One region of the Arthrobacter sp. Helios genome, then DNA from elsewhere that is predicted to be linked to it. Evidence: predicted binding sites of a transcription regulator. Region 1 holds the regulator's gene; the other holds the start of a gene.
What was found. Region 1 encodes Rex, which represses fermentation and respiration genes when NADH is low (regulators of the CRP and FNR family bind a similar motif). Its sites were predicted from a motif close to CTTGTGAANNNNTTCACAAG; they were not measured.
Positions count from the first base shown of each region.

Region 1 (15,831 bases):
GCAGAACACCCACAGCAGAGCTGCGCTGGGCACGCCGAGCAGAGCCAGCGCCGGGTGGAGGAAAACGAGGCTCAGCGCCACGGCTGCGCCGGTCCCCAGACTGGTCAGCCACTTCCACCTGCCCATCGAGACGGTGATCTCCATGGTCTCTCCGTTGGCTGCCAGCCCGCGGGCAGCTGTGGAGACGGCTGAGCTTTGATCCGCGGCCGCGCCAGCCAGGGCGGCTGTTGCGGGGCTTTGGGACCGGTCCACATCGCCTGGCCGGTACAGCCGAAAACCGGCGGCAGCGGTCAGCACCGCCAGGGCTGCTGCGGCCCACAGCACGGGGGCAGAGACGGCAGCCTGGGAGGGATCGGCCAAACCGATCTGTCCTGCCACCACCGCGATGAAGAGCCCAGTCATCAGGACACCGAATCCGAGCCCGAAGCCAACTCCGAGCCTGCCGATGAGCTGGGAATGACCACGTGTGAGGACCCCCATCGGGGCAAGCAGGGCACCGCTTCCACCGCCCACAAAAACAGCCATCGCGGCATGGCCCGCGAGGGACATATACCCGTCCACTCCGTCCCGGCCCCAGTGGCTGGCCAGCGGATCCGGGAGTTCTCCGGCGACGCTGAGCATCCAGGCCGCGGCAAGCAGGCTAAGGCCCAAGGGGAGGGTGATCAGTCCGGTCAGCCACCGCCGGTTGTAGGCCTGTTCGGCCTCTGGTGTGCGCACGGTTTCTTCGGTGCGCTCTTCGGTGCGGCTGGCCGGGCTGCGGATGTCGCTCATGGGTGCGAGCCTACCGGAGGCCCGGGACCGGGGCTTGGACTAGGCCGGGGGACGGCGGGCCGCGGCGGGGCGACGGCAGTGCGGGGCGACGGCGGGAGGCCGCGGGCGGGCTTGAGGATGCCGGTACCCGGGCGCCAGGAAACTCCGGAGCCCCGGCCGTCCGGGTTTAGCTTTCGCGGCTTTCGCGGGGCTTACGGTCGGCGTCGATCGCTACGTCGGGGTTCGCGTCGAGCACGGAGTCTTCAGCTTCGGCGTCGTCCAGCTCTGCGCGGTTGCGCGTCGGCGGCGTCTTTTCACTGAACCGGCTCTGCACGCTGCGGGCAGCGGCGTCGCGCATGTCCCGGAAGAACAGATAGGTGACGCACCAGGCCAGGATTGCCGCAACGAGGGCGGAGAGCACTATTCCAAGCTGCAGGAACAACCCGGCAACGAAGAAGACGACCACCAGACCAAGGCGGAGAGCGGTAAATTTCCAGAAAGCCACGGCCCCATTCTACGGGCACTGCCCGGGTCCTGTTCCCAGGTAATTCACCGCTCTCCGAGGTTCCCGGAATTCGTCCGGCCCGGCCGCAGCTGTCTCCACTACAATTGGGGGCATGCCCCGCCTCGTACTCCTCGGCGTCATCGTCGTCGCAGCCTTGATCATCTACTCGCTCATCGACTGCATCATGTCCAAAGCCCACGAAGTGCGCAGCATCTCAAAGACCGCCTGGCTCTTCACGATCGTGCTCCTGCCGGTCATTGGTGCCATCCTGTGGTTCCTGTTTGGGCGCCCGACCCATGGTCCGGAACCGAAGCCGCGGGCAGTGCGGCACCCCACCGCTCCCGATGACGACCCCGAGTTCCTCCGGAACCTGGAAATCCGCCGCCGGCAGAAGGCCAAGGAAGAGGAACTCAAGCGCCGCGAACAGGAGCTGGCGGACCGTGAGAAGCGCGCCAGCCAGAAGAACGACGACGAGAAGCCCAGCAGCAACTAGCCAGCTCCTCGAAGCATAGACCAAGTGCCCCGTTCCGGATCCGTCCGGGCCGGGGCATTTTGCTGTTGGCATGGCACAGCGGGGTGAGGGTCTCGCGGCCGAGCTCCGGTGTGCAGATACGGCGGGATTCAGCACGGTGGCCGTCGCCGGGTGCGCAGATAAAGCAGCCTAGACCGCGGCTAAGTCAGTCGGTTAGTGCAACGCGCCCGGTCCGCGGCAGCCGGATCACGCACAGGCCCGCGCACCCCACCCCCACGCCCACCCCGCCGCACACACACCCACGGCGCCCGGCCCGCCGCACCCGCGCCGCCCGCACCCACACACCAAAAGGCCCCGCCCCGGAACGAGTCCGGGACGGGGCCTGTGGCCAACCTGGCTATCGGGCTAGACGCCGGAGTAGCTGTGCAGGCCGGAGAAGTAGACGTTCACGATCGTGAAGTTGAAGACCACGCAGAGGTAACCGACGATCGACAGCCAGGCAGCACGGGTGCCGGTCCAGCCGCGGGTGGCGCGGGCGTGGAGGTAGCCGGCATAGACAACCCAGATCACGAAGGTCCAGACTTCCTTGGTGTCCCAGCCCCAGTAGCGTCCCCAGGCCTGTTCGGCCCAGACGGAACCAGCCATCAGGGTGAACGTCCAGAGGACGAACGCGACGGCGTTGATGCGGTAGGAGAAGGTCTCCAGCGACTGGGCGGAGGGGACGATCTTGAGGAAGCCCAGGCGTTCCCTGCCGCCGGCACGGGCCTTGGCCTCGCGGTCGGCCTGCAGCAGCTGCAGAACCGACATGGCGAAGGTCAGGGTGAACAGCGCGGAGGCAATCACGGCGACGGACACGTGGATGATCAGCCAGTAGCTCTGCAGTGCGGGGATGAGGTGGCCGACCGGTGTGGGGAAGCCGATGGTGGCTGCCATCATCATGATCAGGACCAGGCCGACGACGAACGTTCCCAGGAACCGCAGGTCGCGGCGGAGCAGGACGAGCAGGAAGACGATGGAAACAACCATCGCGCCCGTGGTGCAGAACTCGTACATGTTGCCCCAGGGCACCCGGTGCGCGGCCAGGCCCCGGGAGACGACGGCGGCGATGTGGATGAGCGCGCCCAGTACCGTCAGGGCGACGGCGACGCGGGCGGCGTTGCGCCGTTCCCCCGTGTAGCCCATGGCGTCATCGGCGGTGAGGGCGGCACTGCTGTCGTCCCACTGGCGGTTGGAGCCTTCCGGCCCGGTGGGAGCACCCGCCGGAACCATCGCCTTTTTGGCGGGAACAGCGGCCTGCACGGTGCCGGCCTTCTGGTCGATGGCCCGGAGCGTTTTGCTGCTCTTGGCCAGGTCCCAGGTGAAGGCCAGGAACGCCACCGTGTAGGTGAACGCGGCCAGCAGCATAAAGAGGTCGCTGTATTCCGCGAGCTGGTAGTCGATGGATGGCATTAGTCGTCCTTACCTGTTTCTTCCGTGCGTCCGGCGCTGCCGGCCACTGATGCGTCGGCCAGGGTTTCCGGGCCGTCCTCCTGCGGAGCGGTCCCGCCCGCCATCCACTTCTTTTCCAGCAAGCCGCGCAATGCTTCGGCTTCGGTTTCCAGGCGGGCATCCTCACCGCGGGCCAGCAAACCGTACTCGACCATTATGCGGCCATCGTCGTTCGTTCCCGTACGCACCCACACCCGGCGGCGGGCCAGGAACAGCGATGCGCTGAGCCCGGTGAGGCTAAGCACGGCGAAAATGAGCACCGCGAACTTGGCCGGATCGTAGTGGACGTCCAGTGCCGCGTAGCGCAGGAGCCCGTCGAAGCTGATGGACCCCTTTCCATCCGGGAGGTCCTGGACCTGGTTCATAGCCAGCACGATGCCGCCGGAGTCCAGGTCCCGGTTGTTCAGCGGCGTCAGCTCATCGGTATCCAAGACAAAAACGTTGCCGGGGACACCCTCGTCCAGGCCCAGATCCCCGTAGTAGGAGTTCAGGTTCAGCTGCGGGTTCACCGGATCGGGGTCTCCGGAGAAGGACACACCATTACCGTCGACCAAGGCCGTGGGCAGGAAGAATCCGACAAAACCAAGCTGGTCCGGCTGCGCGTCAGGCGCCTTGATCACCATCAGCGAGGTGTAGACGCCGTCCGTGGGGACACCAACAACCGGTCCCTGGAAAGCGACATTGCCCTCGCCGTCGCGCACCGTAACCACCGGAGCGTAGCCGTTGCCGACCAGGAACACCCGGGTTCCGCCGATGGTCAGCGGTTCGTTGACCTTGATGGTCTCCGTCCGCGGTTCGTCGTTCGGATCCTCCTTGACCGTCACGGAGGCAGTAAAGTCCAGCGGCTGCACATTGCCGGTGCTGCTCTGCCGGTCAAAGGTGACGTCAAAGTCGTCCAGGGTGACGGAGTAGGGAGCCAGCTGCGACTCGGTGAAGTTGGTGCCGGGGCTGAAGGTGTCGTAGCCAACCAAGGTGTTCACGAAAGTGTCACCTTCAACGACAATGCGCTGTCCGTTGTATCCGAACAGCCCGCCGACGGCGATCGAGGCCAGCACACCGATCAGGGACACGTGGAACACGAGGTTTCCGGTTTCCTTCGCGAAACCGCGCTCCGCGGCGACGGAGGGGCGGTCGGTGTCCAGATCGCGGGCCTCCACCCGGTAGCCCCGCTTCCGGAGTACCTGCGCGGCATCGCCGGCTGCTTCGGCTGCCGTCAGACCGGTGCCGGCAGGTACCGCCAGCGTGCCGTATTCCGGGAGGCGGGAGAGCTTCTTCGGGGTCCGCGGCGGCTTGGAGCGCAGTGCTTTCCAGTGGACCCTGGCCCGGGGAATAACGCAGCCGATCAGGGAGATGAACAGCAGCAGGTAGATCGCGGAGAACCAGGCGGAGGAGTACACGTCGAACAGCTGGAAGCGGTCCAGCCACGGACCACTGCCGGGGTTGTCCTCGAGGTACTGTGTGACGGCGCCCGGGTTGGCCGGCCGCTGCGGAAACAGCGAGCCGGGGACCGCGGCAACCGCGAGCAGCAGGAGCAGGAACAGGGCGGTGCGCATGCTGGTGAGCTGGGTCCAGGCCCAGCGCAGCGTGCCGGTAAGCCCTAGGGCAGGGAGCGCGACGTCGTCGCGCTTGCCGCTGCGTTTTTTCTTGCCGCCGGGCGCCTGTGCCTCCGCGGCGGCAGGCGTATCCGCGGCAGGGGTATCCGCGGGCGGGGTCTGCGTGGTTTCGCTGTCCGGTTCAGGTTTCAACTGGTTCTCATTGTTCTCTGGGGACGGGTTCCGGGGATCCGGCGGGCTGGGAGCATCGTTGTCTTCATCAAATCGGCAGGGTCACACTATCCACCCAGCCTTGGAGTTCGTTGATCCAGAGTGTCCACACACCGGTGGCCATCAGCAGGCCCAGGACGATCAGCATGCCGCCGCCGAAGCGCTGCATACCAACCCGGTGCCGGCGGAAGAAGGAGAGGGCGCCCATACCTCGGCGGAATCCCAGTGCGATGAACAGGAATGGCAGGCCAAGTCCCAGGCAGTAGACAAAGGTGAGCAGAGCTCCCTTGGCCGCAGAGGCATCGTCTCCGGAGAAGGAGAGCAGCTGCACCGCCGAAAGCGTTGGGCCCATGCAGGGCGCCCAGCCAAGTCCGAAGGTGATGCCCAGCAGCGGCGCCCCCCACAGCCCGGCGGGCGGCTTGGCTTCGATTTTGCGGTCCCGCTGGAACCAGGACAGCCCGCCCATGAAGATTACGCCCATCAGGATGATGAGCACCCCCAGCAGCTGCGGGATCCAGGACTGCTCCGCCCCGCGGAGCCACGCTCCAAGCTGTCCGATCCCTGCGCCGATGGCGACGAAAACCACGGAGAAGCCCAGGACAAACAACCCGATTCCCGTGAGCATCCGGCCACGGCGCTGGTTCTCCAGATCCACCCCGGACAGACCCGTGACGTATCCCAGATAGCCGGGCACCAGCGGGAGGATGCATGGTGAGAGGAAGGACACCAATCCGGCCAGGGCAGCAACGGGAATGGCCAGCAGCATCGATCCGTTCAGGATCGTTTCCGCGAAGACATTGGCCGCAGGCAGGGCTGCAGCGGGCAGAGCTGCGGACAGGAGGACGGGCGGCACGGCTGCTACGCGGCCAACGCGTCGCTGATCAGGGCCTTGAGCGTGCCCTTTTCGGCGAGGCCCAGGATTCTTGCCGCGACCCGGCCCTCGCGGTCCAGGACAAGTGTGGTCGGAACTGCCTGCGGCGGCACGAAACGGGTCATGGCCAGCAGCACCTCCCCGTTCCGGTCCTCGAAGCTGGGGTACGGGATGGCGAAGTTCCGCTCGAATGCTTCAGCTGTCCGGGCTTCGTCCCGGACGTTCACGCCGTAGAAGCGGGCTCCGTCCGCCGCGAAGGTTTCGTGGAGCTCCACCAGGTCCGGTGCTTCCTTGCGGCACGGAGCGCAGGCGGCATACCAGAAATTGAGCACGACGACGTCGCCGGCCCAGTCTGCGGCGCTGACTTTCGTCCCGTCAAAGAGAGTGCCGGTCAGCTGCACGGGCTCACCCCGGTCAGAGGCGGCGTATTCCGTGACCGAGCCGTCGCCGGCAATGTAGTTTTTGTTGTCGCCGGCTTTCGCCTGCTCAGCCAGCGGATCTTCCACCGTGCATCCTGCCAACGCAGCGGCCAGCGGCACGCCGAGGGCCAGCCCGGCACCAATCCGCAGGAAGGACCTGCGGTGCATGGCTCCAGCCTGGTTTTCGCTCTCAGATTTCTTCAAGGACTTCCAGCTTTCATCGCGGCAGGGGGGTGGCCACTTCTACAACGCGTAGTAATTGTATTATGCGCCAGGAATGTTCGCGGCGCCGGGCAGCAGGTCAGCGGAGGGCTCGGCATACCGGACGCCGGTAAGGGTTCCGCCGTCGAAATCCAGGGTGGTGACTGAGGTCAGCGTGCATTCCCGGTTGCGGGGGTCGTGCCAGAGGCGGCGCCCCTCGGCGGCCAGGCGGGTGACCCAGATCGGCAGCTGATGGCTGACCAGCACCGCTTCGGCACCGTCGCCGCCCAGCTCCAGGGCGCGGATCCGCGCGTCCTCCACGGCGGCCATCACCCGTTCCACCTGCGCGGCATACGGCTCGCCCCACGAAGGCTTCATCGGATTCCGCAGGAGCGGCCAGTATTTTGGATTCCGGAGCCGGCCTTTGACGCCGGAGAGGCCTTCGAAGCGGTTCTCAGCTTCCAGGATCCGTTCATCGGTGGAGATCTCCAGCCCGAGTGCCGACGCGATGGGCGCAGCCGTTTCCTGGGCACGGGTCAGGGGCGAGGCGACCAGGTGCACCAGCTTTGCGCCGCCGCTGCGTTGCTCCTGAAAATAGGACGCTACGCGGCGCGCCATCTCCTGGCCCAGGGCTGAAAGGTGGAATTCGGGCAGGCGGCCATACAGAACACCGTCCGGGTTGAAGACTTCGCCGTGGCGGACGAGGTGGATCGAGGCTCGGGACATGACTTCAAGTCTCGCAGAGACACCTGTGAAGATTAAATCTTCACAATCACTTGAACCTTTGAGCAATGTGTGTCAAGCTTGATGCAAATGCATCTACTGGTAGCGTTGCAACCGCAGCACTGCCGACTATCACAGGAGTAAAAACATGATCCCCACCGGTCTTAACGCAGGCACCTGGAACCTCGACTCTTCCCACAGCGAGGTCGGCTTCACCGTCCGCCACGCCGGCATCAGCAAGGTCCGCGGCAGCTTTGACAAGGTCACCGCCGTCCTGGAGGTCGGCCAGAGCCTGAGCGATTCGAAGCTCAGCGCCGTGATCGACGCTGCGTCCTTCAACTCCAACGACGCCAACCGCGACGCCCACATCAAGAGCGCTGACTTCTTCGACGTTGAGCAGTTCCCGGAACTGTCCTTCACCGCCACGGGTGTTGAAGGTTCGGGCGAAAACTACAAGGTCACGGGCGATCTCACCATCAAGGGCATCACCCACCAGGTCACCCTGGACGTTGAGTTCAACGGCGTTGCTGTTGACCCCTTCGGCGCCACCCGCGCCGGTTTCGCCGGGACCACCTCCATCAGCCGCAAGGAGTTCGGCCTGACCTGGAACGCAGCCCTCGAAACCGGCGGCGTACTGGTCGGCGACAAGGTCACCATCAACCTGGACGTAGCCTTCGTCGCTGCGTAAGCATTCCGCTTCCCACCCGCGAAAGGCCCGGAACGCCCTACGGCGTACCGGGCCTTTCGCATACCCGGTTCACCCGCGCGGGGTCCGGGAGCAGGTGTTCCAGGTCTCCCGTGCGGTGTGGAGGGCTAGACTGGAGCTGACTTCGCAGACGGGGGATCTGCCCACTGACCGGCACTGACCAGGCACCATCCTCCGGCAGACCATCCACACGGCAGGCGGCTGACATGAGCACTCCCAACACCCCCGAACCCCATGACCCCCAACGCACTGAAGGAACGCCCGCCGGCAGTCCTGGTTCCCAGGGTGTCAACGGCAGCGATCAGGGCCAGGGCAGCGGACCGGCTCCGCAGCGCCCCGAGCCGCGCTACGGACAGTACAGCCAGCCCGAACAGCCTCAGGTCCCTCCGCATGCCGGCCAGCCGGACCAGCCGGGGACACCAGCGCAGCCGGACCAGCAGGGCAGCTACGGACAGGGCCCAGCGGGCCAGCAGCCCGGCGCCTACGGCCAGAATCAGTACGGGCAGGGCCAGTACGGCCAGAACCAGTACGGGCAAGGCCAGCAGCCCGGCACATATAGCCAGGGCCAGTATGGGCAAGGGCAGTATGGCCAGACGCCGTACGGATACCAGGCCGCGCAGCCCTCGGGTTATGCCTACCCCGGCGGGCCGGCCAGCCAAGCCGGGCCTAAGGGGCCGGCCCCGCGTGAGGTGATGATCGGTTTCTGGCTCATCCTGGCCGCCGGCGTCCTGGCCTTCATCAACAACCTGATTACGTCGTTCAACCTTCCGGACCTGCTCACCCCCTCCCAGATCCAGGATCTTCGGCAGACAAACATCGATGTCCAGGATGTCAGTGGATTCCTGATTACCTTCTCGGTCGTCATCGCCCTGATTGGTTTGGGGCTGTACGTCCTGATCGCGCTGTTTGTCCGAAAGGGCCACAACTGGGCACGCATTGTCGGGACCGTCTTTGCTGCCTTCTCCATCTTCGGCCTGCTGGTTTCCCTCCCGGCCTACTTCATGTCGGCACTGGGGATCCTGTCCCTGCTGTCCACTTTGGTCGGAATCGCGGGCATCGTGATGCTCTACCTCAAGCCCAGCAATGCCTTTTTCCAGCGGCACCAGTACAACCCGTACCGCCCGTACTAAAGCAGGTTGCAACAATCTAGCCGAAGGCAGTGCGGGTTCACCGCCGAAGTGGTCACAGCAGGGAGCCGGGGACGTAGCGTTTAATGCTCCACGGGGGCCTGCGGGTTCTTCGTGGAGCACCACTTTCCGGTCTCCTGAAGGCGGCGACGACTATGACGACTCCCCCTGCAGCACCCGATTCTCCCGGCGCTGTCCCGAGTACCCAGGGAACGGGTTCCGCGCATCAGCGCAGCGCGGTCCGGCGAAACCGGCACAGCGCCGAAGCTTCAGCGGAACTGGACGCGCCGGACCACGCAGCACCCAATGCATCCCAGGGCCGCCAGTGGCGGCCCTGGCCAAGCATCGCGCTCAGGCAGGCAATCCACGGCAGATCCGCGTCCAGGCGGCGCGCCACCGCAGCCCACCGGTCCCGTGAGCTGGAGCTCGAGGTATCCGGGACGGCAGCTCAGTCCGCCGCCGGTTCCGGCGCTGACTTCACCGGGCCCGGCGCTGGGTCCACCGGGTCCACCCGGTCCGGCGCAGAGTCCGGCGCACCTGCTGCTGATCCGGGCCTGGACCTGACCACCGCCCGGCGGCCGCGGCGCCAGGCGGCGGAAGCCCAGCCAGCGGCTAAGCTGCCGCCCCGTCCGGAGCATCCGCCCGCTCCCGCGCCCGAACCTCCCCGGCGGCTCCCGGACCGCCGTCCGCGGCTCCGGGCCCCCTTTGCTGTCAACGTTGCTGCCGTCCTCATAGCAGCAGCCGGTGCCCTGCTCCTGGTTGTGGGATTCCGGGCCGCCCTGGACCCCGGCAGGCCCTTCCCTGACGTAGCCCTGCAGCTCCAGCAGCTCAAGGTCCCGCCTGAATCTGTGCTTGCCGTGGTGCGGGTCGCCGATGCCGCCGTCGCGGTCGTGACGTTTGGTCTCTACATTTTCCTGGCCACCCTCGTCCGCGAGGGCAGGAACTGGGCGAGGGTGTGCTGCTGCCTGCTGATCACGGCATCCCTCTTCTTTGGGATCAGGGACAACCTGTCACAGCATGTCGGCGCGGCCCTGCTTGCGGGTACCGGCCTGGCGCTTACTTTCCTGCCGCGCGCAGCTCGTTATTTCGCTCAGCGCCGGTCCGGTCCGCTGCAGCGGTAGGCAGCGGCAGCCTGCCGTGAGGATGCGGTGGTTCAGGGGTCAGGATTGAGCGGTACAGAGGTCAGCGGAGCAGTCGCGCCTGGGCGTCCGTAGCCAGGGCGGAAACCTGGGCCCGCTGTGCGTGGTAGGCCAGGATCTGCAGCTCCGTTGCCATGTCGACTTTTCGGATCTGCACTTCCGCGGGAGCCTGCAGGACCACGGGGGCGAAGCTCAGGATGCTCGTGATCCCGGCATCCACCAGCCGGTCGCACATCCCCTGAGCTGCTTCCGCAGGCACAGCCAGCACGGCCATGTTGGCCCGGGTTTTTTCCAGGATGCTTTCCATCGCCTCGACCGGACTGATCCTGAGCCAGCCGACCTCCTGGCCGACTGCCATCTGGTCCGCGTCGAACAGGGCCACCACTTCAAAGCCGCGGGAACCGAATCCGGGATATCCGGCAAGTGCACGGCCCAGGTGTCCGGCCCCCACAATTGCCACGCGCCAGTCCAGTGTCAGGCCCAGGGCCGCGGAAATCTGCCCGCTCAGGTAGGGAACGTCGTAGCCTACGCCGCGGGTGCCGTAGGAGCCGAGATACGAAAGGTCTTTCCGCAGTTTGGGGGAATTGACCCCGGCGGCCTCGGCCAGTTCCTCGGAGGAGACCCGTTCGATCCCTTCCGTCATCATGGTGCCCAGCACCCTGAGGTAGACGGTCAGCCGGGCAAGGGAAGCAGGTGGGATGTGCCGCCCGTGGCCAGATGCCGCCGGGCTGACCAGGTCTCGTTCATCCGGGATACTCACTTCTGCAACTCCGTCATGTCCTCAGCACCGGGTCGGTCCCTGCGGACCGCCGGCCCGGTAATTTCCCACTCTAGGACCGCTGCTGCTGCCTGACCAAGTGGGTTTTGCCATCCGTGTCCCCCATGCGGCTGCGTATTACGCGGCCAGCAGGCGCCGGAGCCGCGCCTCATCGATCTGCCAGAAATCACGCTGGACCCCGTCAATCATCAGCACCGGGATCTCCTCCGCGAAGCGGTCCAAAAGATCCGGGTCCTGCTCGATTGACCTTTCCTGCCAAGGAATCCCGAGGTCCTTCGAGACCCGGTCAACGATCTGCCTGGCATCTTCGCAGAGGTGGCAGCCGGGGCGGGTGAGCAGGAGGAGGTCGGGAACCGAGGGGCGGGAGCCGGGATCATTCATGACATCAAAGATAGTCCCCTGCGCGGCACGTCGGCGCGGGCCTTGTGTTTTTCAGTAGACTCAATGCATGCCCCGATCCCGTGCCATCCGAGCCGCTGATTCACCGGCCGCGGCAGGTACCCCGGGAGAAGCAGCGTTTTTCGACGTCGACAACACACTGATGCGCGGCGCCAGCCTGTTCCATGTGGCGCGGAAAATGTACCAGCGCAGGGTCTTCACCCTCCGTGAAGCGGCGGGCTTCGCCGCTAAGCAGCTGCGGTTTATGCTCCAGGGCGAGAACCTGAAAGACGTCCACAGCGTGCGCGATGCCGCGCTGGCCTTCGCGACCGGGCTCGCCGCCGAGGACGTCCGGACGCTGGGCGAAGAAGTCTACGACGAGATGATCGTTTCCAAGATCTGGCCTGGGACCAGGGCGCTGACCGAGCAGCATATGAAGGCCGGGCGCCCGGTCTGGCTGGTGACCGGAACTCCCGTGGAGGTGGCGTCGGTGATCGCGAGCCGGCTGTCCCTGACCGGGGCCCTGGGCACGGTCAGCGAAGTAACCGATGGCCTCTACACCGGGCGCCTGGTTGGCGAGTTCCTGCACGGCCCGGCCAAGGCCGAGGGCGTCCGGGTCCTGGCCAAGCAGGAGGGGCTGGACCTCTCCCGCTGCTGGGCCTACAGCGACTCCTTCAACGACGTTCCGCTGCTGACCCTCGTTGGCCACCCCGTAGCCATCAATCCCGATGCCCGCCTGCGCCGGCACGCCCGGGAACACAACTGGCCGGTCTACGATTTCCGGTCGGGCCGCCGGGCCGCAACGTTCGGGCTCAAGACCGCATCCGTGGCCGGGGCTGCCTACGGACTGTGGCGGGGGTTCTCCTGGGTCCGCTCACGCTGACACCCTGCGCACAGCACCCGGGGCACCAGGATGAAGGTACAGCGCTGAAGCAACGGCGTTAAAAAGCTGAAGCCCGCCTAATCCTTATCGGACGGCGGGCTTCTGCGGCACGAAGAAGAATCTACTTCTTATTACGGCGCTGGTGGCGGGTCTTGCGAAGCAGCTTGCGGTGCTTCTTCTTGGCCATACGCTTGCGGCGCTTCTTAATAACTGAACCCACAGAGTCCTCACAAACTGAAATAGGAGCCATGCCGGTCCCGGGGGCCTGAGGCCTAATGGCCCGCGCAGCTTCGGTTCCGGCAGATACTAGCCATGATTGAAACGTTCCTTAACAGGGTACCGCCTTCACGCAGCCTTTCCGGACAGCGTCAGGGCGAACCCGCGGCCGGTTACGGCCGGCCGGCTCAGGCCGTACCGGACTGACGGTCGATCACGGCGTTACGCAGAACCTGCTGCACCGCAGATTCCGGAACGCGGTAAGACCGTCCGAAACGGACTGCCGGAAGTTCTCCGGAATGCACCAGCCGGTAAACGGTCATCTTGGATACACGCATGACATCCGCGACCTCTGACACCGTCAGAAACCGCACGTCCGAGAAATTGCTCTCGTCTGCCATTGATCTATTGTTCCTTCCGCAACCTGCGCCTGATACAACTACGGCACGGAACTCCGCGGCATGCGGTGTTCCTCAAATCCGTTCGTCCAACAGCCCGCGGCGTGTCGCCTTGATGACCATCTCGTGACCGTCTAGCACACCACTCTAGTGGCTAAAGTAACCATAGTGGAAGTTTTTCCCGGTTATTGGGCTCTTTATGAGCGACTGCGTCCCGGTTTGCTGCGGACCCGGCCGAGGCCTCGGGCCGCGTCAACACGCGCGGCGCGGCGGCGGCGGGCAGCAGCGGCCAGAACCGCCAGTATTCCGGCCGAAGTGTCCCAATCCATGCACGCATCCGTGATGCTCTGCCCGTAGGTGAGCGGACCGGGATTGGTGCTGTCGTGGGACTGCGCTCCGCCCACCAGGAAGCTCTCCAGCATCACGCCGGCGATGAGCTGCGCGGTCTCCGTTCCCGATTCGAGCTGGGCGGCCAGTTCCAGCGCCACCTGGGCCTGACGGCGGTGGTCCTTTCCGCTGTTGGCGTGGCTGGCGTCCACAATGAGCCGGGGGTTCAGGCCCTTGGCCGCCAGTGACTGGGAAGCGGCCGCAACGTGGCCGGCGTCGTAATTCGGTCCTGAACTGCCGCCGCGGAGAATCAGGTGCGTGTCCGGATTTCCCGAGGTTCCCACCATTGAGGCGCGGCCCTCGCCGTCGATACCCAGGAAAGACTGCGGCGCAGACGCGGCGGCGCAGGCGTCGAGGGCGATCTGCAGCGAGCCGTCCGTACCGTTCTTGAAGCCCACCGGCATGGACAGTCCGGAAACCAGCTGACGGTGGACCTGGCTTTCCGTGGTCCGGGCACCGATGGCCCCCCAGCTCACCAGGTCAGCGACGTACTGCGGGCTGATGGGTTCCAGGAATTCCGTGGCGACCGGCAAACCCAGTTCTCCGGCCGCAATCAGGAAACGCCGTGCAGCGAACAGGCCGCCGGCGATGTCGTGGCTGCCGTCAAGGTGCGGATCGTTGATCAGGCCCTTCCATCCCACGGTGGTCCGGGGCTTTTCGAAGTAGGCCCGCAGCACCACCAGCAGATCCTGGTTGTGTTCCTGTGCGGCCGCGGTAAGACGCCGGGCGTAGTCCAGCCCGGCCTCCGGATCATGGATCGAGCACGGCCCCACAATAACGAGCAGCCGGTCGTCGGCACCGTCGAGCACCGCCCGGATCGCGTCGCGGCCGCTGCTGACGGTGGAGGCAAGTTCCTCCGAGAGCGGCAGCTCGGCCATGAGGCCGGCAGGTGCAGGCAGCGGGCGGAATTCGCTGACGCGCAGGTCCGAAGTGGTTTTTGAGTGCTGCGTGGTGGTGAGGTTCATTGTCCCGTTATCCGTGTGTGAGCCGGCGGGAGCAGTCTTCAGAACCCCGCCGGATATGGCGAAGGGCAAGGGATGGATCCCCTGCCCTGTTGGCTCTGAAGGTTGGCGTCAGCGAATTATCGCGCGGGCTCCTCCAGAGCCAACGAAAAATACGCATACCAACGGTTAGTCATGTTTAGACCGTAGGCCCACGGCCGGCGCATGGCAAGTTGGGTGCTTTCCATTTCCTTTATGACGCCGCGGACGCTGTCCCCGGGCCTTGGCCGGCGACGCATAACGACGCACGGCGCTGCCCGGTGCATCAGGGTGCAATCTGCCTTGTCACAGGCCCGGGCGCGTCCGTAGGCTCGAAGCACAGAGCAGCATGCTTCGAAAGGCAGTGTTATTCCCTTGACTTCCAAACCCCCGGCCCTGACCCGCCGGTTCCCCCGCGTCCATGACCTTGCACCGTTGATGCAGTTCAAAAAACCGCAGGTGGGACCGGCGGCGAACCTGAAACGGGCCAGTACTGTTTGGGACCTGCGGGACCTGGCCAAGCGGCGCACCCCGAAGGCAGCCTTCGACTACACGGACGGCGCTGCCGAGGCGGAAATCACCCTCCGCAGGGCCCGGGAAGCCTTCGAGAACCTGGAGTTCCGCCCCGGGGTCCTGCGCAACGTCGCGTCCGTGGATCTCTCCACCAGCGTGCTGGGGCGGGAGTCTGCCCTGCCCTTCGGAATCGCACCCACGGGATTCACCCGGATGATGCAGTCCGAAGGTGAATATGCCGGGTCCCAGGCCGCGGAAGCCGCAGGGATCCCCTACACGCTCTCCACCATGGGAACCGCCTCCATCGAAGACGTGGCCGGCGCAGCGCCGAACGGGCGGAACTGGTTCCAGCTCTACCTGTGGACGGACCGGGACAAGTCCCTGGAACTGATCAACCGTGCCGCCGCCGCCGGGTTCGACACCCTGATGGTCACGGTGGACACCGCCGTCGCCGGTGAACGGCTGCGGGATGTCCGCAACGGCATGACAATTCCCCCGGCTCTGACGGTCCGGACAGTATTGGATGCCTCCTACCGGCCCGCATGGTGGTTCAACTTCCTCACGCACGAACCGTTGTCCTTCGCCACGCTCAACCGGTACTCCGGAACCGTGGCCGATCTGATCAATTCCATGTTCGATCCCACGCTGACCTTCGATGACCTCGACTGGCTGCGCCGGGTCTGGAAGGGGAACCTGGTGGTGAAGGGCATCCAGACCGTCGAGGACGCCCGCCGGGCAGTGGACCACGGCGCAGACGGAATCGTCCTGTCCAACCACGGCGGACGGCAGCTGGACCGGGCACCGATCCCGCTCCACCTGCTTCCAGCGGTGGCTGCCGAGCTCAAGGGAAAAACCAGCATCATCCTGGACACAGGCATTATGAGCGGCGGGGATATTGTGGCCGCTCTCGCACTGGGAGCGGACTTTACGCTGATTGGCCGGGCCTACCTGTACGGACTGATGGCCGGCGGCCGGGCGGGCGTGGACCGGACCATCCAGATCCTCTCCTCCCAGGCGGCGAGGACCATGGCACTGATGGGAGTGGACCGGGTGGCGGACCTGACCCCGGACCATGTCCGGCTCCTCTCCGCCTACTCCCCGGTGGCCGCTGCGGCCCAGCGTCCGGTCCTGAGT
Region 1 covers NZ_CP095402.1:2,553,248-2,569,078, forward strand. The annotation lists gene ArtHe_RS11540 (hypothetical protein) at 1-771, opposite strand, end outside; gene ArtHe_RS11545 (DUF4229 domain-containing protein) at 938-1,255, opposite strand; gene ArtHe_RS11550 (PLD nuclease N-terminal domain-containing protein) at 1,368-1,748, shown strand; gene ccsB (c-type cytochrome biogenesis protein CcsB) at 2,133-3,176, opposite strand; gene ArtHe_RS11560 (cytochrome c biogenesis protein ResB) at 3,176-4,798, opposite strand; gene ArtHe_RS11565 (cytochrome c biogenesis protein CcdA) at 5,028-5,744, opposite strand; gene ArtHe_RS11570 (TlpA disulfide reductase family protein) at 5,837-6,436, opposite strand; gene ArtHe_RS11575 (histidine phosphatase family protein) at 6,533-7,195, opposite strand; gene ArtHe_RS11580 (YceI family protein) at 7,341-7,880, shown strand; gene ArtHe_RS11585 (hypothetical protein) at 8,105-9,028, shown strand; gene ArtHe_RS11590 (hypothetical protein) at 9,181-10,146, shown strand; gene ArtHe_RS11595 (redox-sensing transcriptional repressor Rex) at 10,208-10,924, opposite strand; gene ArtHe_RS11600 (glutaredoxin family protein) at 11,060-11,323, opposite strand; gene ArtHe_RS11605 (HAD-IB family hydrolase) at 11,391-12,203, shown strand; gene ArtHe_RS11610 (AURKAIP1/COX24 domain-containing protein) at 12,325-12,423, opposite strand; gene ArtHe_RS11615 (helix-turn-helix domain-containing protein) at 12,608-12,820, opposite strand; gene ArtHe_RS11620 (3-deoxy-7-phosphoheptulonate synthase) at 13,015-14,169, opposite strand; gene ArtHe_RS11625 (alpha-hydroxy acid oxidase) at 14,623-15,831, shown strand, end outside.

Region 2 (15,831 bases), 1.1 Mb from region 1:
GATACGGCAGCCCAGTCTGTCACCACGGCGTTCGGCGGCCCCCTGTTCGGCATCCCCGGCACGCATCTGGGCGCTGTCCGGGCTCCGCAGCCCCTGCCGCGCGGAGCCGGTCCGTGGCATTACTGGTGGCAGGCCCACTACGTCGATCTGCTGGTGGATGCCGGCCTGCGCAGCCGCGCTCCCCTCTCCGGAAAGGGTTTCTCCGGTGTTGATCCGATCCGGTTGGCGGACATCCTGATCCGCACGATCCGGCTGCGCAACGGCGGACGGATCACCAACAGCTTCTACGACGACATGGCCTGGCTGGCGCTGGCAGCCCTGCGCGTGGATTCCCTGCCGGGCCCGCCGCGAGGGACCAAGCCGCGGCACCAGCGGCTGCGGGAGTCGCTGGGCTCGGCCCTGCGCTCAGCCCATACCCAGGAATTCGGCGGCGGCCTGTTCTGGAACCGCAGCCGAAACTTCAAGAACACCCCGGCAACCGCACCTGCCGCCCTGTATTTCGCCCGCCGCGGGGAGCGCGAGCGCGCGCAGGCACTCATCGACTGGCTCAACACAGTCCTGCTGGACCCGGAGACGGGACTCTACTTCGATGGTGTGCGGCGGGAAGGTGACCGGCTGCTGGTGGAGACCCCGATCTACACCTACAACCAAGGCCCGGTCCTGGGCGCACTGCTGGAACTCGGCGGTCCGGCCAATCTGGACCGGGCCACGGCACTGATCCAGGCCACAGCCGCGCATCTGGTGTACGACGACGATGCTGCGGGCGGCGGCGCTGTGTACGACGACGGCGCTGTGTACGACGACGATGCCCCGCTGCTGCGCACCCACGGCAGCGGTGACGGCGGGCTTTTCACCGGCATCCTCAGCCGCTACCTCGCGGAAGCTGCTGCTGCACCCACCCTGGACCGGCAGACCCGGCGGCTGGCGGGCACGCTGGTCACTGAACTGGCGGAGCGGCTGTGGAAAGGCCGCGCAACCAGGAACAACCTGGCCGTTTTTTCCCCCGACCCGCGCAGGACCGCAGACGAAAGCTACCCGGCGGGAGCCGGCGTCGAACTTTCCACCCAGCTCCAGGCCTGGATGGTCTTGGAAGCCTCCGTGCGCGTGGCCCGGCTGGATACCGGCCCGGCAGCGGAAACGCCCTAACCCGCGGCGCCGCTCAGACTGTTTTCAGCGGGTGCTGCGAAGCGGCGGCGTGCGGATCCAGGTCCGCGAGGGTGAGCAGATGCTGGGGATGCTCCGGCAGCGGGAAGGACCGCCGGACGGCCAGGTCCCGGTCCACATGCAGCACCTCGCCGGCGTCCAGCAGCCGCCAGTTGGGATTCTCATCCATCCGCTCGGTGGCCACCAGCAGCGCGGGAACCTGGTTCTGCTCCATCTCGTCGCTCTTCACGCTGATCCGGGTGGTGTGCTTGCCGTGATGGGGCGAATCCGCGCCTTCCTGCAGAACGTACAGCGGATGCGTATCCGGATAGCGCACGGCCCAAAGATCCGTCGGCGTCGTGAGCACCAGGTTCACCGCGTACAGCCGGAGGTTCTGCGCAATCCAGGTCAGGGCCTCCTCAATGGCCGCCCCCAGGTCGCCGCCGTTCTGCCGGGCCAGGCCGGTGATCAGGGCGAAGACGCGTTCGCTGTCCGTTTCTCCTTTGACAATGTGCATGACCTCAAGCTGCCGGAGCCGGTCATCCAGCCGGTCCAGATCCTCCACCACCCCGTTGTGGGCCAGCAACCGGTCGTCCTGCAGGAACGGATGCGTATTCACCGCAGTGTCGCCCCCGGTGCTGGCGTATCGGACATGCGCGATGAAGGTGGTGCCTTTCAGCTTCCGGGCCGCGGCGGCATAGGCGCGGTCTTCATAGGCAGCGATCGGTGCCTTGTCCACCACGGCCTTGCCCTCCGGATTGAACACTCCGAGCCCAAACCCGTCCGCCATCCTGTGGCTCTGTTCCGCTAGGCTGTCCGGCGCCGTCAGCAGCCAGAACGTTGCGCTGACAGGGGCGGGACCTGCGTGCATTCCGAAAAGCCGGCACATGGTGGACTCCTAGTCGGGGAATTGCTTCTGCGGATAGAACGTCTCTCTGCGGCTGAGCATCTCCACGAAGCCCGCGATGTTGCGCTCCCGCGCGGCCTGCGTCTTGAGCCGGCCCAGCCGGTAAGCCAGGGCGAAGCGGTTCTGCGAGGAAAGCACGTCGAACATCTGCTGCGCCCGGGGATCGGCTGCGATGGCGTCCAGCAGGTCCTGGGGCACCTCGGTATCGGCCGGCCCTGCGTAGGCCGCGTCCCAGCGCCCGTCCGCCTTTGCCGAGTCGACGGCGTCGCGTCCCGACGGGCGCATCCGGCCGGCTGCCTCCAGCCTGCCGATATGGCCCACATTCCGCAGCGACCACACGCTGCGCGGCCCCCGCCGGGTGTAGCGCTGGAGGTAGGTTTCCTCGTCCCGGCGTGCGGCCTGCCCGTCGATCCAGCCGAAGCACAGCGCTTCGTCGAGAGCACTCTGCCGGGTGAGCGCCGTGACGCTGCCGCCCTGTTTCCCAACGACGAGCCAGACGCCGGCCGAGAGCAGATGATGTTCTTCCAGCCAGTCCCGCCATGCTGCTGCATCGGGGAGCAGCAGTTCCGGGAGCTCGGGCTTCATGCGCCTAATCCTAGGCCCCGGAGGTACCGGCTGAAAGGCTGGAAGGCAGTTCAGCCCTTGGCCGAAGCGGAGCGCGTCGAATGACTCCTGCTGCAGCTTTGCGGTAGAACACTCCTATGAACGTACGCACTCCTGACCCGTATCCCGGCTGGCTTTCGGAGGAGGACCTGCACGAAGCCAGACAGCGGCTTCCCATGGTTTACGTGGAAGCTGTACCGGTCCGGTGCGATCCGCTGGGGTACGTCACCGAAGTGGGACTGCTGCTGCAGGCGACGCCGGAAGGACAGATGGTGCGCACCTTCGTCTCCGGCCGGGTCATGTACCGCGAAACGATCCGCGCGGCCCTGCTGCGGCATTTGGAGAAGGACCTCGGCCCCATGGCGCTGCCCCAGTTGCCGCCCAGCCTGGTTCCCTTTACCGTCGCGGAGTATTTCCCCTCCCCCTCGCAGACCGGGCTGACCGACGAACGCCAGCACGCCGTCGCACTGGCGTACCTGATTCCCGTCACGGGCGAGTGCGATCCCCGGCAGGACGCGCTGGAATTGTCCTGGCTGACGCCCGAAGAGGCGCTGAGCCCGGCGGTCTATTCGGAGTTTTCCGGCGGCCGGGGCGATCTGCTGCGCCAGGCTCTCGCAACCGCCGGTTGGGGTCGGTAGGGCGTTACCAAGTCTTTATATACTGGGGGTCGATGCACCAACCGCAAAGGGAACAGCCATGTCAGAGAGTGTGCCGGATACGTATGCCTTCCGGGTCAATGCCGAATTGCTCGTCCCGGGGCAGAAACTGGTGCTGGATGAACTGACCCTGGCCCCGCTGGCGAACCTGCGCATCGAGGAAGACGACTTCGGCACCCCAGCACTGGTGCTTGCCGAGCTGGAAGACGGCGGCACGCTGCGCATCGCCTACGGTTCGGTGGTGCGGGTGGCTGCTCCGGCACCGGAACAGAATGCGTCCGAAGCCGTCCGCAGCGTTCCCACCGATGAAGAAACCTATGCCGCGGTATTGGCAGCTGCCCAAGCTGCCCACCCGGATGACCGCACGGTCAAGGAAATCATCACCCGGCTTAGCCGCGGCTTGAACGTCAAAGCTGGCAGCAACCTGCAGGACGTCCGGGACCTGGCGTACACCCTCTACGTCGACCTGGGGGACGCGGACAACGCCCTGGCGGTGTGCGGGCTGATCACCGGGCTGGGATTCGACGGTAACTACGGACGGTGGAACTGGATTCAGGGTGCGCTGTCCCTGGCCGCGCACATTACCCACGACGCCGGCGATATGGAGACCTCCACTGCCTACGCACAGGCGGTGCGCGCCGGTGACCACGCCGAATCCGATCCGTTGAAGGCCAAGCTTTCCGCGGAACTGCTGCAGCGCCAGCTCAACGAACCGAACCTCTATGACCGGGAAGTCCAGCGGGCGGCCGAAGCCGGCGATGAGCTGAGCGAACGCGACTGGCGGATTCTGCGGCTGAACACCCTGCTCTACCTGCGCGCCCACGGCGGATCACAGGCCTACAGCGACGCCGAACTGCAGCGCCGGATCCGCAACGAACTCAGCGCGATCCGCGGACTCAACCTGGACCTTTAGCGGCTGGACCTTTACACCCGGACCGCCAGCACCTGGACCTTTAACACCCGGACCGCCAGCGCAACCCCGGCGCCCAGCCTCACGCTACCGGGTCAGCTTCAGCCCTGCCGGTGTTTCTTGCCCGGATCCGTGTGGTCCGCACCTGCACGAGCGCAACCAGCGCCATGCCGACGGCGGCGCCGATCACGGTTTCCAGCGCCCGGTCCTGAATCAGCAGCGCAGGATTGCTGGGATGGGAAAGCTCCGTGCTCAGCAGGGCCAGCGGGGTGATGACCACCTGGGCCAGTGCGTAGTTGCGGGCGATAAACAGCTCCGCGCAGCATTGGAACACCGCAATCACCAGCACCAGCTGCCAGGGTGCCAGTCCGACCAGCAGGATGGCCGCAGTAACAGCGAGTCCGCCGAAAGTGCCGAGGATGCGGTTCAGCCCGCGGTGCATCCGGTTCCGGAGCGTGGCCCCGACCAGCGGCACCGTGGCAGCGACCATCGCCCAGTAGTTGTGCCCGATTCCCAGCAGTGTCGCAATGGAACCGGCCGCCGCCGCCGCGGTGGCGTACAGGGCGCCGTCGACATATATGGTTTTGCGCTGGGCCGGGGAGAACCGCGGCCGGACGGGCTTCTCCCACTCGGTCCGGTACCGGGGCCAGGCCATCGTCGATAACCCGAGCAGGACGGCGAAGGCAATGGTCAACGCAGCCACCAGCAGCGCCTGCCACAGCGGGGGCTGGCCCGGGACCGAGGAAATGGCCGCGTACGCGAAGATGTGGAACAGCGACCCTGCCGGGCGGAGCCGCCAGAAGCCGGTGGCGATCGTGCCGAGTCCGGCCACCACGGTGGTGCCCAGGACGATCCCCCAGGCATCAAGGCCCAGCCGGGAAGTCAGTGCCCCTGCCAGGATGACCGCGAACATCAGCGCTCCCGCGCGCAGCTGGTGTCCCAGGCGCTGCCGGTGCGGCTCGTTCCGGCCGTAGATTCCGGTAAAGGCGCCGAAGGCCACGAAGATGGCCAGATCGATCCGGCCCAGCAGCAGCAGGGTGAACAACGGAACCCCAACGCCGATGCCGCAGCGGATCCCCGCATGATGGTCGTTCTGGGCGGGAGCAATGCTGAACATTTCGCGCAGGTGCTTCAAGGGGACTTCAACGGCCTTTCTGTCATCCGGGAGTCCGGGAAATAGGGGGTCGGTTGGCGGGAGCAGGCCAGCCGGGCAGGAGCCAAAATCCCACCAACCAACCTTACGCTTCGTCGTTGACAGCAAATGTTTTCTGTGGGACAGGTCTCGCCGCCTCCCCCGCGAGGCGGGGGTTCAAGGCCTTCCGGCCAGCCCGGTCTCCCGGCCGGACCGCCCGGTGTCCGGGTAAGGCAAAATGGAGGGGTGTCCTCCACTGGTTTTTCCTTTGCCCTCGGTAAGCGCCTGCGCGAAACCACTCCCGACTCAGCGTCCCGCGCCCAGGCCAACGGCGGTGAGTTCCAGGGCCGTACCGGCACCATCTCCACCCCGCACGGCGAAATCCAGACGCCGGCGTTTATCGCTGTAGGCACCAAGGCCACAGTGAAGGCGGTGCTCCCCGAATCGGTCGCGGAGCTTGGCGCCCAGGCAGTCCTGGCCAACGCCTACCACCTGTACCTGCAGCCCGGCGCGGACATCCTGGACGAAGCCGGCGGCCTCGGCAAGTTCATGAACTGGTCCGGGCCAACGTTCACTGACTCGGGCGGATTCCAGGTCATGAGCCTGGGCGCCGGCTTCAAGAAAGTCATCAACATGAATGCCGACGGCACCACCCACGCCACCGGGGCGGATGACGACGTCGCTCCCGGCAAGGAACGCCTGGCCCATATTGACGACGACGGCGTGTGGTTCAAGTCCCACCTCAACGGGGACAAGCACCGCTTCACGCCGGAGATCTCCATGCAGGTACAGCACCAGATCGGCGCGGACATCATGTTCGCGTTCGACGAGCTGACTACCCTGCTGAACTCGCGCGGCTACCAGGAACGCTCCTTGGAGCGCACCCGGCTGTGGGCCGAACGCTGCATCATCGAGCACCGGCGGCTCACCGAAGAGCGGTCGCACCGGCCGTACCAGGCACTGTTCGGCGTGCTGCAGGGCGCCCAGTACGAGGACCTGCGCCGCAAGGCATCACGCGACCTCGGAGCCATGGACTTCGACGGCTTTGGCATCGGCGGCGCGCTGGAGAAGGAAAACCTCGGCACGATTGTCCGCTGGTGCTCCGAGGAACTGCCGGAGGACAAGCCGCGGCACCTGCTGGGCATTTCCGAGCCGGACGACATCTTTACGGCGATCGAGAACGGCGCGGACACTTTTGACTGTGTCTCCCCCACCCGGGTGGCCCGCAACTCCGCGTTCTACACGCCGTACGGCCGGAAGAACCTCTCCAACGCCAGGTTCAAGCGCGATTTCGGCCCCCTGGTGGACGGCTGCGACTGCTACGCCTGCGCCAACTACTCCCGTGCGTACATCCAGCACCTGTTCAAGGCCAATGAGATGGTCAGCCACACGCTGATCTCCATCCACAACGAACGCTTCACCGTGAAACTGGTCGACGACGCCCGGCTGGCCCTCGAGGACGGCACGTTCTTCGAGTTCAAGGACGAGGTCCTGGGCAAGTACTACAGCTGACAGGTCAGCTTTTCAGGTACTGCAGCTGAGCTGAAGCCTGGGAAGCTGTGCACTTGTTCGGCCCAGTTCAGCTAGCGGAAACCTGCCCATAGGTTGGTTCCCGCTTCTTGATCGCCTTGATCACGGCAGAGGTCACCGGGACGAAGAGGAACTCCACGGCAGTCTTGTACACAAAGCCGAAGATCACGTAGTTCACGAACTGGCCGGCGTCGCTGATGCCGATCACCGGGGCGGCAATCGCACAGAAAATCAGGGTGTCGGCAAACTCGCCCGCACCGGTGGAAGCCATCAGCCGGCCCGCAAGGGCACGCTCCTTGAACTTCGCTTTCATCCGGGTCAGGACCAGCGAATTCAGCAGCTGCCCGGCCAGGAAGCCCAGCAGTGAGGCAACCACGATCTGCCAGACCGGACCCAGCGCCACCTCGAGTGCCGATTGCTTCTCAAGCCCGAAATCGTCGTCGAACCCTGGCAGTGCAATGATCACCGCAAACGCCAGCACCGCAAACGCGGCCATCGCAAAGCCCATATAGATGGCCCGGCGGGCAGCCTTGAATCCGTACACCTCGCTGATGACGTCCCCGAGGATGTAGGCCAGCGGGAAGAGGAAGAAACCGCCGTCGGTGACAATGCTGAAGTCTCCGAAGATCGGGCCGAGGACCACACCCTTGGAAGCCCCGATATTGGAGATGATGATCACCACGCACATGAGGGTGAGGATCAGATCGTAATGGGAGCTGCCGCGCGAGGCGTAGCTGGGAGCCTGTGGCGCCTGGACGGCAGCGCCCGGGGTTGATGAAGACATGGGTATTCCCGTTCGGTTAGTGGTTCGCCTGAGCTTTCGCCGGCTGTATTAGCACTTGCCCGCTGTCCCGGGCGGCCCAAAGGACCAGCGTTCATTCTGCCATGTTTCACACGCCCCGGGGCTCCGGATTCCATCAGTGAAGCGCTCCCAGCCAGCCAGCGTCACATTTCTGAACCTGTTCAAAACCGTGTTCTAATGTCGATGAGAAGTAGGAACAGGAGTTCGATGGCCGCCGGGGCAAAGAGCGAAACCACCCGGCAACGGCTGGTCGAGACCGCAACAGCGCTTTTCCGCGCACAGGGATACGAGCGCACCACCATGCGCGGCATCGCCGAAGCCGCCGGCGTCTCCGTCGGCAACGCGTACTACTACTTCGAGTCTAAAGACGCGCTCGTGGCGGAGCTCTACCGCTCACTGCAGGACGAACACCGCTCCGTTGCCCTGCCACTGCTGCGCGAGGGACACAACCTCGGCGAGCACCTCCGCGTGATCCTGCTGGCCAACCTCGATGTCCTGTCCCCGTACCACGGCCTGGGCCACCAGTTCCTGAAAAACGCCGCCCTGCCGGTTCCGGGCGGCACCCGCTACGCGGCCCGCGCGGCGGCGGCGGCAGCAGGTACGACGACGACGGCGGCAGCAACAGGTGCGACGGCGGCAGCGGCGCCGGTTCCGGCGTCAGCTTCCCCCGAGGCTTCCCCCGAAGCCCAGCCGGATGCCCCGGCACCCGCACCCGACCCTGCCCCCGCACCGGACGCCGCCCAGATCGGCCGCGGCAAGTCGATTGCCGTGTACCGGCAGGCCGTCCAGACCGCCCGGCCGCAGCCACCGCTGGCCATCCGGGATGATCTGCCGGAGCTGCTGTGGCTCGTGCACATGGGCGTCACCCTGTTCTGGGTTTATGACTCCTCCCCCGGGCAGGCCCGCTCCAGGCGGCTGGTGGCGAACATCGCTCCCCTGGTCGCAAAGCTGGTGATCCTCTCCCGCCTACCGGTTGTCCGGAATATTGTGGAAGATGTGGTGAAGCTGCTGCGAGGAGCGCGATCACATGACTGAAACTGCGGACGACGACGACGTTGATCCAGCCGGGCCATCCAGCGGCACCCGCGCGCCGGAAAGGCACCTGGTCCTGACCCCCCGCGTGACCTTCGGCCCCATCGCGTTCGTCACCGGTTATGGGATCGCCTGCCTGCTCGTGGCCGCGATGGCCACCATTGCCATCGGCTGGGGCACCTCCCGTGATTTCTGGGGCTATCTGTGGATCATCGTGATCGCTGCCTTTTATGCCGGAGGCCTCGGCCTGCTCACTGCGGCACCGGTGGGACTGGCGCTGGGGCTGCTGCTGCGGGGCATCCCCAATCAGTGGCTCCACGTCCTCGCGTTTTTCGTGGTGCCCATGTTGCTGGCCTGGCTGGTCATCGGCTTGATCGCTGGATCCATCGGGGTGCCGCTGCTGATGGCGCTGGCGATCGGCTGCTCGGCTGCCATCGGACGGCTTGCCGTATGGCGCCTGATGGATGTCCGCACCTGACGCGTTCCGTTCCGGCCATGTCGCAGGTGGCGGCCCGCCCCGCTAAAGGTAGAAGATGGAAACATGTCTTCACACACACACTCGGCTCCGGCCGTCACGCTCACCATTGCCGGCTCGGAAGCCACCGGCGGAGCGGGCGCACAGGCAGACCTCAAATCGTTCCAGGAACTGGGCACCTACGGCATCGCTGCCCTGACCTGCATTGTTTCCTTCAACCCGAAGGACAACTGGAACCACCGCTTCGTTCCGGTGGAACCGCAGGTCATCGCGGACCAGCTCGAGGCCATTCAGACGGCCTATGACCTGGAAACCGTGAAGATCGGCATGCTTGGCACGCCCGCCACCATCGACACCGTGGCCAAGGCGCTGCAGAGCCAGGACTGGAAGAACATCGTTCTGGACCCGGTCCTGATCTGTAAGGGGCAGGAACCGGGCGCTGCCCTGGACACCGACCAGGCGCTCAAGGCCCAGATCCTTCCGCTGGCTACGTTCGTGACCCCGAACCACTTCGAGTCCCTGTCTCTCTCCGGCCTGGATTCCATCGAATCCGTCGAAGATCTGCAGGAAGCGGCCCGCCGGATCCATGAAGCCTCCGGCGCCGTCGTGCTGGCCAAGGGCGGGGTGCGGCTGGAAGGCGACGACGCCGTCGACGTTTTCTATGACGGCCAGACCGTGGAGGTGCTGCGTGCACCGAAGGTCGGTGACGTTGCCGTCAGCGGTGCCGGCTGCACGCTCGCCGCAGCGATCACTGCCGAACTGGCCAAGGGTGCATCACCGCTCGAGGCCGCCCGTACCGCCAAGGCGTTCGTCACCGAAGGCATCCGGAACCGGGTCTCCTCCCACACGCCGTTCGATGCCCTCTGGCAGGGCGGCGCGGGCAACGGCCCGGCGCTCTAACCCTTTCAAGTCCCTGACTACGGCGGACGGCGGCACCGGAAACGGTGCCGCCGTCCGTTTCGCTTTTCCCGTGAACGTCCGGAGCTTTTCCCTTGGGATCCGTCCTTTCGTGCCAGCTCAGTCCGCGATTTAAGCCCTGCACAGCCGTTCCCGTCAATAGCCGCTGAACGAATCGCGGCCCAAAACCGTGAACCTTTGACCTGCCGAAATGCTCGCTTAGGGTGTGCCTACGGCTGCGGGCAATTGGGGGCCGAAGGTGCATAGCTGACACTCCACAACGGGGGTTGGGGGCACAACGGAAAGCTGTCACGTGTGTCAGCAGCCGGCGGGCGGCGGTTCAGGTCTCTAGTGCAACAGGTCTCTGACGGCGTTTCTCCGGCAGCACGCGGCGGAAATGTTCAAGGAGCACAATGAGACGGTCCATTCATCGCAGGCCGGGAGTGGTGGCAACTGCCGCCGTCGCCGGCCTGGCACTCACAGCGGGATTGGGCCTGCCGGCCCAGGCCACCGAAACCAGTCCTGACCCCGGAAACGCCCTCCAGGGATTCGCGGTCGAGAAGTTTGCGGAGCAGAAGGTCTCGCCGAGCCTTCGCGGGATCAGCGGCGAGGTCTCCGTTTTCGTCCAGTTCACCGGCGAAGGGGCCTTCGAGCAGACCCAGCCGGAAGCCGTGAAGGCGGGCAAGCAGGAACCGGTGGTTGACGCACCGCGGGTGCAGCAGATCCGGGCGGACATCGAATCCCAGGCCGAATCTGTGGCCCAGGAAGCCGCTGCCAGCACCATATACACCACCACGAACACGCTTCCCGGCGTGGCCATCGTGGGTGATGCCGACGCGATCAAAGCGCTGGCGGACCGCGGCGACGTCGCCAAGATCACCCGGATTGTCCCCAAAACGATCGACAACAAGGGTGCGGACATCGACACCCGGGCGCTGAACACCTGGGTGGAACGCCAGCAAACCGGCAAGGGCATCACCATCGCCGTGCTGGACACCGGCATCGATTACACCCACAGCGACTTCGGCGGCCCCGGCACGGTGGAGGCGTTTGAAGCTGCCCAGGCCTCGCCCGGCATTCCCGACGCCGGCAGCGGCCTGATCGATCCGGACAAGTTCATCGGCGGCTATGACCTGGTGGGCGATGACTACAACGCCGACCCGACCGCCGCGGACTACCAGCCGATCCCCAAGCCGGACCTCAACCCGCTGGATTGCCAGGGCCACGGCACACACGTCGCCGGCACCGCCGCCGGATATGGGACCAACGCCGACGGCACCACGTTCGACGGCGATTTCTCCTCCCTGACCGCGCAGACGGTCAATGACCTGCGGATCGGCCCCGGCTCGGCTCCCGAAGCCCAGCTGGTCGGCATCCGCGTGTTCGGCTGCACCGGCTCCTCCGACGTCGTCGGCCAGGCTCTGGACTATGTGCTGGACCCCAACGGCGACGGCGATTTCTCCGACCGCGCGCAGGTCGTGAACATGTCCCTTGGCTCCGACTACGCTCCGGTCGATGACCCGGAAAACGACATTGTGGACAAGCTGACCGAGCAGGGCATCCTGTCCGTGGTCGCCTCCGGCAACGCCGGCGACGTCTACAACGTGGGCGGCTCCCCCGGAAACGCCCGCTCGGCGCTGACCGTGGCCAGCTCCATCGGCTCACAGATCTCGCTGGACCGTGCCGATGTCCTGGCTCCGGCCGGGCTCGAGGGCTCCGCCGCCGGCCAGTACTCCGCCAACTTCAACTACTCCGATCCGGCCCTGACGCCGGAACGGCTCACCGGCAGCGTGGTGGCGGCTCCGGCTGACAACAAGTTCGGCTGCGCGGCCTTCCCCGCCGGCTCGCTGACCGGCAAATGGGTCTGGATCCAGTGGGAAGAGAACGGCGCGTTCCCCTGCGGTTCAGGCGCCCGCTTCAACAACGCGCAGGCCGCCGGCGCAACCGGCGTCGTCCTGGATTCCCCACGGGACGTGTTCGACGCCGGTATTGGTGGCAACGCGGCCATCCCGGGCATCCAGCTCAACCGCGAGGCCTCCGATCGGCTGCGTCCAGCCGCCGTCGACGGCACCCTCACCGTGCGCCTGGACCCGGCCTACATGGGCACGGCCACCGGCCCCTCGAACTCGCTGGATACGGTGAGCTCCTTCTCCTCCCGCGGCCTGCACGGTTCCAACGGAGTGGTGAAGCCCGACGTCGCTGCTCCCGGTTCCTCGATCGGCTCCGCCAACGTGGGGTCCGGCAACGGCGCCTCGGTGAGCAGCGGCACGTCCATGGCCACACCGCACGTGGCGGGCCTGGCCGCACTGCTGTACGCGGCGACGGATTACACGCCGTACGAGGTCAAGAACGCCATCATGAACACCGCAACCCATGACGTGCTCGCCGCCAACGGCGCGGTGCACGGACCCAACCGGGTCGGCTCCGGCCGCGTTGATGTCCTGGACGCCGTGAACAACAAGGCCCTGGCCTACGACGCCGAGGACCAGACGCTCACCAGCGTCAACTTCGGGGTGCTGGAACTCGGCGCCGACGCCCTCACCGTGACCCGGAAGGTGACGGTCCAGAACAAATCCGATTCGCCGCGGACCTTCGCGGTCAGCTACCTGCCGGCGTCGACGATGCCCGGGGTGGAGATCACCACGGCTCCGAGCGTCAGCGTGGGCGCGAACGCCAAGGCCACCGTGGACGTCACCCTCACGGTCGCCGATCCCGCGGCGCTGGCCAAAACGATCGACCCGGCCGCGGACACCGAACAGCTGGGGCTGCCGCGCCAGTTCCTGGCCGATGTCTCCGGACGCGTCCAGCTGGCCAGCGCCGGTGTGCCGACGCTGCGTGTGCCGGTGTATTCGGCCCCGAAGCCGACGTCGGACCTGACCGCGGGCACCGGGATCGGCTTCGCTGATTCCGAGGCCCTGGCTGCCGAGGTGACCCTCACCGGGCGCGGCCTGGTGCAGGGCTCCGGGGCATCAACCTACCTGTCGCTGGTGTCGCCGCTGGTGCTGGGCGGGCAGAGCCCGAAGCTGGATAACCTGGCGCTGGACTCCATGAAGGCCATGGATCTCTCGGCGGTGGGGGCCTCCTCAACGCTCCCTGCGGTGAAGGCTGCCGGCGGAGATCCGGCGGGCGCGGTGCTGAACTTCGGCCTGAGCACCTGGGAGAACTGGCCCATCCTGGGCGGGCACAACGAGGTCAACGTTGAGATCGACACCAACAAGGACGGCACGGCTGACTACCTCGTGGCTACCGGCCGTGCCGATGACCTGGACTTGGTGCTGGTTAACACCTACCGCCTGAACGCGGACGGCTCACGCACCCTGGTGGACCAGACCGGGGCCAACGGCCTGCTCGGCAACGTGGACTCCAACACCTTCGACTCCAACACGGTGACGCTTCCGGTGTCCGTGGCGGCCCTGGGTCTGGATCCGGCGGCGGAGTCGCTGCCGATCCAGTACAAAGTGGTGACCTGGAGCCTTTACAACGTGGATGACACCGGGACCACGGTTCCGGTGGATTCCACGGAGTTCATCGAGTTCGACGCCGCCAACCCGGCGCTGTGGTTCGCCGGAGGCTCAGCAGACGCCCTGTTTGCCGACGTCGACGGCGGCAAGCTCACGGTAAACCGCAGTAAGGACACCACCGAGGCCTCGGCACTGTTCCTGCACCTGCACAATGCCACGGGCGACCTGAGCGGCACCGCCGGTCTGGGCGGCCGGGCCGAGGTGCTGCCGGTTACTGTTCCGGCCCCGGCTCCGGTCAGCCCGGTGTCGGCCGTGAGCAAGTGCACGAAGTCCGGCGTCGAGATTGCCGTGACCGTGAAGAACGACGGCACCCGGAAAGCCAACGTCGAGGTCAAGTCCAAGTACGGGTCGGCCAAAGCCAACAATCTGAACCCGGGCCAGTCCAAGACCGTGGTCATCAAGACCAAGGACTCCTCGATCAAGGCCGGCGAAGTCACCGTGAACTACACCTTTACCGGCAAGGGCAAACCCGAGAAGGCCAGCTACACGGCTGCCTTTGAGGCGCAGAAGTGCGGCAAGCCCGGCAACGGCGGCGGCCATGGTGGAGGTCACGGTGGAGGCAGGCCCTGAACCGGCGGCGGGCACGGCTGAAGCCAGCCCGGCAATGGCTGGGGCCACGGGCCGCGCTGGATATGACCATCTGACCGGGTCTCACCCAGAAAATACAAGTAAATAGACGGACTGGGCCGGCCTCCGACAACGGAGGCCGGCCCAGTCCGTCCCTGCTTCCGCGGAGCCGGATCTTCCCTCGACAACCCCGCACTATCCATCCAGCAGATAGCAGCTATCCCAATAACTCGCTTCCCCAAATATCCAACCCGCATCACAGTGGTGAGAACAGCGTGATCTGAATCACTTTCCCGCCCTTTGACTGTCGATGGAGACCTGATGAGAAGCAGAAGTTCGAGCACCAAGGCCAGGGGCGCCCTCAGCGCCTTGTTTATTGCCAGCCTCGCCCTGGCATCCTGTAGCTCCTCCCCCGCAGCAGACGCTCCCAGTCCTGAAGCCTCCGTTTCCACCGAGGCCTCAGCGCCGGCCGGCTCCGAAGCTCTGGCGGCGGCCTACGAAGGCATTGTTGGGACCCCACCGACCGAATCCGTGGCGGTGCCAGAGGGCCTCTCTGCCTGGGTGGTTTCCTGCGGACAGTCCCAGGTCACCTGTTCAACACCTGCCCAGGGCGCCGCGGATGCAGCCGAGGCAATCGGATGGCAGAGCAACATCTGCGACGGCCAGCTCAACCCCAATGGCTGGGCCAACTGCATCCGCCAGGGGGTGGCCGCCAACGCCGACGTCATCTTTGTGATCGGTCAGGACTGCTCCAGCTTCCAGGGCCCGCTCGAAGAGGCCCGCGCTGCCGGAATCACCACCGTTGGCGTCGGCGCCAATGACTGCGACGTCGACGGCGGCGAGCCGCTGTTCACCGGCATCACCAAACAGCTGGACGGCATGGACAACGAGCAGTGGTGGAACAAGCTCGGCGAGCTGCAGGCCGGATGGCTGATCGGACAGACCGACGGCGACGTGAAGCTTCTGGAAGTCACCTTCGCAGACACCCGGTTCGGCCCCTGGATCAGCGACGGATTGAACGCCGAACTCGAAAAGTGCGACAGCTGTGAAGTCGTTGCAACCCTGCAGCTCAGCAACCAGGACGCGGCCAGCGGAGCCATGGCGCAAAAGCTCTCCACGGCACTGCTGCAGGCGCCCGAAGCGAATGCAGTTGCTGTTCCGTTGGACGGCTGGTTCATGGCCGGACTGTCTCAGGCAATCGTTTCCTCCCAGCGGTCCGATGATCTCGCCGTCGTCGGCGCCTTCGGCCAGCGCAGCAACCTGGACCTGATCGCTGCCGGCCAGGGCCAGGATGCCTCGATCGCCTTCAGCCTGGAGTGGAACGGCTGGTCAGGTGTGGACACCGCCCTGCGGTTGCTGGCTGAGCAGGAGATCCTGCCGTCCGGAGTCGGAATGCAGGCAGTGGATGCGAAGACGAACATGCCAGCCGGCGGCGCCGCGTTTGCCTACGACCCGGTGATCGACTTCAAGCAGGCCTACCTGGAGGCATGGGGCAAGTAGTGACTGCTTCTAACAAGTTCCGCCCTCCCGTGTCCGCGGCTTCCGCGGGCACGGGAGGTGCGCATGACACGGCGGTGGTGACCGCCTTGGCGGCGCAGGGGATTACCAAGACTTTCGGCGATGCGGCCGCCCTGGCCGGGGTGGACCTGGCCGTGG
Region 2 covers NZ_CP095402.1:3,660,634-3,676,464, reverse strand. The annotation lists gene ArtHe_RS16900 (glycoside hydrolase family 76 protein) at 1-1,146, shown strand, start outside; gene ArtHe_RS16895 (class II glutamine amidotransferase) at 1,160-2,032, opposite strand; gene ArtHe_RS16890 (YdeI/OmpD-associated family protein) at 2,042-2,635, opposite strand; gene ArtHe_RS16885 (NUDIX hydrolase family protein) at 2,752-3,291, shown strand; gene ArtHe_RS16880 (DUF6707 family protein) at 3,350-4,222, shown strand; gene ArtHe_RS16875 (FUSC family protein) at 4,302-5,336, opposite strand; gene tgt (tRNA guanosine(34) transglycosylase Tgt) at 5,598-6,863, shown strand; gene ArtHe_RS16865 (queuosine precursor transporter) at 6,931-7,665, opposite strand; gene ArtHe_RS16860 (TetR/AcrR family transcriptional regulator) at 7,891-8,718, shown strand; gene ArtHe_RS16855 (hypothetical protein) at 8,711-9,193, shown strand; gene thiD (bifunctional hydroxymethylpyrimidine kinase/phosphomethylpyrimidine kinase) at 9,257-10,090, shown strand; gene ArtHe_RS16845 (S8 family serine peptidase) at 10,501-14,178, shown strand; gene ArtHe_RS16840 (substrate-binding domain-containing protein) at 14,497-15,675, shown strand; gene ArtHe_RS16835 (sugar ABC transporter ATP-binding protein) at 15,675-15,831, shown strand, end outside.
Region 2: ArtHe_RS16865 (queuosine precursor transporter) is a predicted target of Rex. The motif match lies at 7,832-7,851, and genes of this name have one in related genera.